DNA from 2 places in the Streptacidiphilus sp. MAP12-20 genome. Region 2 is predicted to be linked to the other one. Evidence: riboswitches for the same ligand, from Rfam matches in the RefSeq annotation. Region 2 holds a riboswitch; the other holds the start of a gene.
What was found. A riboswitch is a leader RNA that binds a small molecule or an ion and turns the genes downstream of it on or off. The one in region 2 is predicted to bind cobalamin.

Region 1: it holds a riboswitch for cobalamin, as region 2 does, so the genes downstream of both, ABIA32_RS25530 (HoxN/HupN/NixA family nickel/cobalt transporter) here and ABIA32_RS10310 (ribonucleoside-diphosphate reductase subunit alpha) in region 2, are expected to answer to the same signal.

Annotation. Positions count from the first base shown of each region.
Region 1 covers NZ_JBGCCK010000021.1:29,118-32,725, forward strand. Annotated here, with positions in the region: gene ABIA32_RS25525 (alkaline phosphatase family protein) at 1-169, shown strand, start outside; gene ABIA32_RS25530 (HoxN/HupN/NixA family nickel/cobalt transporter) at 152-1,231, opposite strand; cobalamin riboswitch at 1,263-1,452, opposite strand; gene ABIA32_RS25535 (alpha-galactosidase) at 1,579-3,608, shown strand, end outside.
Region 2 covers NZ_JBGCCK010000006.1:219,085-222,692, forward strand. Annotated here, with positions in the region: gene ABIA32_RS10300 (hypothetical protein) at 60-629, opposite strand; gene ABIA32_RS10305 (GNAT family N-acetyltransferase) at 726-1,250, shown strand; cobalamin riboswitch at 1,418-1,576, shown strand; gene ABIA32_RS10310 (ribonucleoside-diphosphate reductase subunit alpha) at 1,699-3,608, shown strand, end outside.

The sequences.
Region 1 (3,608 bases), on a different contig from region 2:
CCTTCCGGGCCAGAAGGGGTCGCTCGCCTGGTCCTACGCCCCGAACGCCGCCGGCGCGCTCACCTTCTCGACGAGCAAGCTCTCCGGCGCCGGCGCGTACGACGTCTACTACCTGGCCAACGACGGCTACTCGGTGCTGGCCGGGCCGTTCTCACTGACCGTCGGCTGACGCTCCGGTCGTGGTGAGGGGCCTGCTCGCCCAGCGGTGCTCGACCTTGGCAAGTCGCCAGTAGCCGAGCGCGCAGGCCCACACCAGCACGAAGAGCCCGACGATCAGGTAGCCGACGTTGCCGAGGTCGATCCCGGCGATCCAGTCCGTCACCGGATTGCTGAGCCCCACCGAGTCGTGCAGCACGCCGATCAGCTCGATCGTGCCGATGACGAACGCGACGGCGATGGAGAGCCCGGTGATGGTGAGGTTGTAGTAGACCTTGCGGACCGGGTTGGCGAAGGCCCACTGGTAGGCGAAGTTCATGAAGGTGCCGTCCAGCGTGTCGAACAGGCTCATGCCGCAGGCGAAGAGCAGCGGCAGGCAGAGCACCGCGTACCAGGGCAGCCCGGAGGCCGCGCCGGTGCCGGCCATCACCATCAACGCGACCTCGGTGGCGGTGTCGAAGCTCAGCCCGAAGAGCAGCCCGACCGGATACATCTGCCCCGGGCGGGTGATGGAGCGGGTCAGCCGACCCAGCAGCCGGTTCATGAAGCCGCGGCTGTCGAGGTGCTTCTCCAGCTCGTACTCGTCGAACTCGCCCTGCTTCATGGCCCGGAAGACCCGGTAGATCCCGGCCAGCGCGACCAGGTTGAGCGCGGCGATCAGGTAGAGGAAGACGCCGGATATCGAGGTGCCGACGACGCCGATGGCCACGTGGGCGCGGAGCAGCGTGCCGGCCAGCTTCGCGCCACCTGCGGTGAGCACGGCCATCGCGACGACCATGGTCGAGTGCCCGATGGCGAACCAGAATCCGACCGAAACCGGGCGCTTGCCGTCGGCCATCAGCTTGCGGGTGGTGTTGTCGATCGCCGCGATGTGGTCCGCGTCGAAGGCGTGGCGCATGCCCAGCGTGTAGACGGTGATCCCCAGGCCCAGGCCGTACACCTGGGTGCCGATCGTGTAGTGGCGCGGGGCGATCATGAGCAGCAGCAGGCCGAAGGCCACCACATGCATCGCCACGATTACCGCGAGCAGGCCGCCGGTTCGCAGCCAGAACTTCTCGTGCGCGGGCACGGTCATCTAGAGACAGCCTCTCCATCACCTCGTGGATATGACATAGCGCTGCCGTGGCCGGTCTCCTGGCTGTCAGGTCTGACATCCCCGCACCTGGCCTTCCCAGGTCCTTGCGGACCCAGTGACCTCAGTGCACGACTGCTGTACGAGGACTTCCTGATCACAGTGGCGAGGGCCGCGCCGGTCTTGAACCGGACTTCCCGAACACCACGGCCCGACCACCCTAACCGCCGAGCTCTCCTCCTCGCAGCTGTGCCTGCGCTATGTCTTGACGCTTCATCGGCCTACCGCTGAAATGCTCATGGCGTTGAACTTAGTTCGGTCATGTTGAGTTGTGTCACGAAAGGGATCCCATGCACCGAAGAGTCCGCACCCTCCTCGCGACCTGCGGTGCAGCCGCAACCGCACTGCTCGGCCTACTCCCCGCTGCCCCCACCGCCCATGCCCAGGCGAACGGCGTCGCACTCACGCCGCCGATGGGCTGGAGCAGCTGGAGCTTCATCCGGAAGAATCCCACCGAATCAAACATCGAGGCCCAGGCCCTGGCCATGAAGAGCAGCGGCCTCGTCGGCCACGGCTTCTCCTACGTCAACGTGGATGACTTCTGGTATCTCAACCCCGCCAACACCGTTGACAGCTACGGTCGCTGGGCCACCGACAGCAGTCGGTTCCCGAACGGCATGGGCGCCCTCGGCTCCTACATCCACAACCAGGGCGAGAAGTTCGGGATGTATCTCACACCCGGCATCCCAGTCGCCGCCTACAACCAGAACACGCCTATCCAGGGCACCGCCTTCCACGCCAGGGACATCGTCTCCAACACCAGCAGCTACGAGACGAACTACAACTTCGGCAACGGCTCGATGTACTACATCGACTACGCCAAGAACCCGGCCGCCGCCCAGGCCTACCTCAACTCCTGGGCCGACCAGCTCGCCTCCTACGGCGTGGACTACCTGAAGATCGACGGAGTCGGCGACTGGGACGTCGCCGACATCCAGCACTGGTCCCAGGCGCTGAACCAGTCCGGCCGCCCGATCCACCTGGAGCTCTCCAACAGCCTCGACGTCAACAACGGCGCGACCTGGCAGCAGTACGCGAACGGCTGGCGGATCGACGGCGACGTCGAGTGCTACTGCGGCTCCGGCTCCTACCCGCTCACCAGCTGGTCCTCCGTCGCCTCGCGCTTCACCGACGCCCCGAAGTGGACGAGGTTCGCCGGGCCCGGCGGCTGGAACGACCTGGACTCGCTGGAGGTCGGCAACGGCTCCAACGACGGCCTGACCCTGGACGAGCGCCGCACCCAGCTCACCCTCTGGGCGGTCGAGGGCGCGCCGCTGCTGCTCGGCACCGACCTCACCCACCTCGACCCGACCGACCTTTCGCTGCTGACGAACGACCAGGTCATCGCCGTCGACCAGGCGGGCATCCCGGCCCGCCCGGTCGACCAGGTCAGCCAGCAACAGGTCTGGACGGCCGCCAACCCCGACGGCAGCTACACCGTCGCCCTGTTCAACCTCGGCTCCGGCGCCGCCTCCGTCACCGCGCACTTCGCCGACCTCGGCTTCGGCGGCGCGGCGGACATCCACGACGTCTGGACGAACACGGACCTGGGCAGCTCCGCCAACTCCTTCAGCGCGACGCTGGCCGCCCACGCCTCCCGGCTGCTGCAGATCACCCCGGCCGCAGGGGCCACGTTCGCGACCATGCGCTACAACCTGGTCAACGCCGCCACCGGCCAGTACCTCGACGTCTCCGGAGCGAGCACCGGCAGCAGCGCTCCCCTGGTCACCGCTGCGGCGAACGGCGCGGCAGATCAACAGTGGCAGCTCGCGGCGGCGGGCAACGGCGTCTACCGGATCGCCGACGTCAACAGCGGGATGATCGCCAACGTACCCGGCGGCAGCTCGATCCAGGGCACGCAGCTGATCCAGTACCCGGACGACCACGCCGCCAACTCGCAGTGGACCTTCACCGCGAACGGCAGCGGCTCGTACTCCGTCACCTCGCGGCAGACCGGTCAGGTCCTCGACGTGAGCGGCACGGCCGTCGTCCAGCAGCCGGCCGCCGGCACGGCGACGCAGCAGTGGAAGCTGGTGCCCGTCCCGGTTCCCGGCGCGCAGTACCGGCTGGTCAACGGCGCGACCGGCGGGCGGATCGACGTGAACAACGACTCCACCTCCGACGGCGCGCGGATCCTGCAGTGGCAGGACAACGGCGCGGCGGACCAGCGCTGGTCCTTCGTCCAGCAGAGCGGCGGCGCGTACACGATCGTCAACGCCAACAGCGGCAAGGTGCTCAACATCCCCGGGCCGACCACGATCCAGGGCACGCAGCTGATCCAGTACCACGACGACGGGAACAGCAACTCGCGCTGGACGCT
Region 2 (3,608 bases):
CTGCAGGGACGGCTCGCACGGTAGGGAGCGGGCTTGTGGAAACTCTGTGAGGGCCGGCCTCAGCGCCAACCGGTCACGCGGAAGTAGGACGGGTTGGTGACGCCGACCGGCCAGGCGACCGTGGTGCCCTTGGTCTGCATCGGCGCGTAGGCCACGGCCAGGGAGAGCCACTCGCCGTGCGGCGCGCTGCGGGACAGACGCATGCGGACCTGGAGCGTCACCGACTCACCGGGGCGGAGGCTGAGACCGCGGCTCGGGCCGATCTGGCCCGCCAGCTCGCCGAGCGCGGCGTCGAGGTTCACCCGCTGCCAGCGGCCGCCGCGCCGCGACTCGAGGCGCACCGCGTCCACGCGCAGCGTCCGGTCGCGAGCGCCGTAGACCAGCACCGGCTTGAGCTGCCCGCAGACCGAGCGGGTGCGGTTGCGCACGGTCAGCCGCAGCGTGGACCAGCCGCCGCCCGCGGCGTAGGCCGCGCGTACGCCGGAGAGGGTCACCGCCATCGGACTCGGCCGCGCCGCCCCCGCGCACGCCGCCGCGCGGGCAGGCGGCGCCGCGTGCGCGGGGAGCGCGCCCGTCCAGAGCGCGGCTCCCGCGCAGCAGCCGACTATCAGAGCCCGAGTCCCTCGCAAGTTCATCACTCAACGAACATGACACGTCACTCTCCGCCCCGCCGCTCGGCGCACCCCACTCGGAGCAGTGCCTGACGCGTCAGGCAGACTTCAAGGATGAGCATCATCGTCCGCCCCGCGCAGCCCTCCGAGTACGACGCCGCAGGTCACCTCGTCGCCGAGGCTTTCATCGCCGACGGCCACACCGAGCGTGACGGCGACTACGCGAAGCTGCTGCGCGACCCGAGCGACCGTGCCGAGCGCGCGGAGCTGCTGGTCGCCGTGGACGAGGAGACCGGCCTGGTCCTCGGCTCGGTCACCTTCGCGCCGCCCGGCTCGCCCTACGCCGACCTCGCCGTCGGCCGCGAGGGCGAGTTCCGGATGCTCGCCGTGTCCACCGACCCCGCCGTGCGCGGTCGCGGCGTCGGCGAGCTGATGGTGCGCGCGATCATCGCGCGCAGCCGCGAGCTCGGGCTGCCCCGGATCGTCATGTCGTCCCAGCAGCAGATGGTCCACGCCCACCGGATCTACGAGCGCCTCGGCTTCGTCCGCACCCCGGACCGCGACTGGTCGCCCATCCCTGGCATCGACCTGCTCACCTACGCGCTTGAGCTGGGCGAGCCGGAAGCTCGAACAGAGTAACGAAGAGCCTGTGTCTGCATCCCGGCCGGATCCGCCCGGGTCGTCTGGTGCGTGCGATCGCAAGGCGGCGGAGCGCCCTCGTAGCGGAGCTACGTGGGCGGTTCGCCAACGCAGCGAGCGTGCGTGCCAGGCGGGCCGGGTCCGGCCGGGGTGCAGACACAGGCTCTAGCGACACAACATCTGGTGGTGCTTTGCGAGAGCGCCACCAGATGTATGCTCATGCTCGCTGTCGACGCAGGGGAACCCGGTGTGATTCCGGGACTGCCCCGCAGCGGTGAGCGGCCCTGCCGCGAGTCCGATGACCTGCCGTCAGCGTGCCCTCGTGTACCCACGCGAAGGGCTCTGCACGTCCGGGCCTCGCGGGTGGGCCGACGGGTTGCTTCGCGCTGCCCTCCTCCCCTGTGGCCCACCCTCAGCCACCGGCCGCCAACGAGGAGCGAGCGCGTAGATGACGGACACAGCCGTCCCCACCCTGCCCCAGCCCACCCAGCAGTCCGCCGCGCAGGTCGCCGCCGACGCCCCCGGCACCGCGCTGCTGGTCACGCTCACCGAGCGCTCCGTCGACCTGCCGCAGGTCGACCCGGGCCGGGTCGCCGCCGCCGCGCTGCGCGGCCGCAGCGCGCGGGCCGACTACGCCGAGCTGCGCGGGCTGGCCATGGAGGCGGCCGCCGCCCTCATCGCCGAGGACCCGCAGTACTCGCGCCTCGCGGCGCGACTGCTGGCCGAGGAGGTCCGCGAGGAGGCCGCCGGACAGGGGGCGACCTGCTTCGCCGCGTCCGTGGCCGTCGGCCACCGCGAGGGCCTGATCGGCGACGCCACCGCCGCCTTCGTCGCCGCCCACGCGGACGAGCTGGACGCCGTCATCGACCCGCAGGGCGACGACCGCTTCGAGTACTTCGGCCTGCGCACCGTCTACTCCCGCTACCTGCTGCGCCACCCGATCACCCGTCAGGTGATCGAGACCCCGCAGCAGTTCATGCTGCGCGTGGCCTGTGGGCTGGAAATGGGAGGTGTGGAGCGAAGCGACTCGAACAAGGGTGGTGGCGGGCGACGGGTGGGCGGGGACGAGAAGTCCGTCGCCGAGGTCGCCTCGCTCTACACGCTGATGAGCCGGCTGGAGTACCTGCCCAGCTCGCCGACGCTGTTCAACTCCGGCACCCGGCACCCGCAGATGTCCTCCTGCTACCTGCTGGACTCGCCGCTGGACGAGCTCGACTCGATCTACAGCCGCTACGCGCAGATCGCCCGCCTCTCCAAGCACGCCGGCGGCATCGGCCTCTCCTACTCGCGCATCCGCTCGCGCGGCTCGCTGATCCGGGGCACCAACGGCCAGTCCAACGGCATCGTGCCGTTCCTGCGCACGCTGGACTCCTCCGTCGCCGCCGTGAACCAGGGGGGCCGACGCAAGGGCGCGGCCTGCGTCTACCTGGAGACGTGGCACGCGGACATCGAGGAGTTCCTCGAACTGCGCGACAGCACCGGCGAGGAGGCGCGCCGCACGCACAACCTCAACCTGGCGCACTGGATCCCGGACGAGTTCATGCGCCGCGTCGAGGCCGACGCCGCGTGGTCGCTCTTCTCCCCCGGCGACGTGCCCGAGCTCGTCGACCTGTGGGGCGCCGAGTTCGACGCCGCGTACGTCAAGGCCGAGCAGGCCGACCTGGCCATCCGCTCGATCCCGGCGCGGACGCTGTACGCCCGGATGATGCGCACCCTCGCGCAGACCGGCAACGGCTGGATGACCTTCAAGGACGCCTCCAACCGCGCCGCCAACCAGACCGCGCTGCCGGGCCGGACGGTCCACTCGTCGAACCTCTGCACCGAGATCCTGGAGGTGACCGACGACTCCGAGACCGCCGTCTGCAATCTCGGCTCGGTCAACCTCGGCGCGCACCTGGGACCGGACGGCGCGATCGACTGGGAGCGTCTGGACGCCACCGTCCGCACCGCGGTGACCTTCCTGGACCGGGTCATCGACATCAACTTCTACCCGACCCCCGAGGCCGGCGCGTCCAACGACCGCTGGCGCCCGGTGGGCCTGGGCGTGATGGGCCTGCAGGACGTCTTCTTCAAGCTGCGGCTGGACTTCGACTCCGCCGAGGCCAAGACGCTGTCCACGAAGATCGCCGAGCGGATCATGCTGGCCGCCTACGAGACCAGCTGCGACCTGGCCGAGCGGCTGGGCCGCCACGCCGCCTACGCGGAGACCCGCGCGGCGCGCGGTCAGCTCCACGTCGACCACTTCTCGACGGCGCCGACCTGGCCCGAGCGCTGGGACGCGCTGCGCGCCCGCGTCGCCGAGACCGGCCTGCGCAACTCGCTGCTGCTGGCCATCGCGCCGACCGCGACGATCGCCTC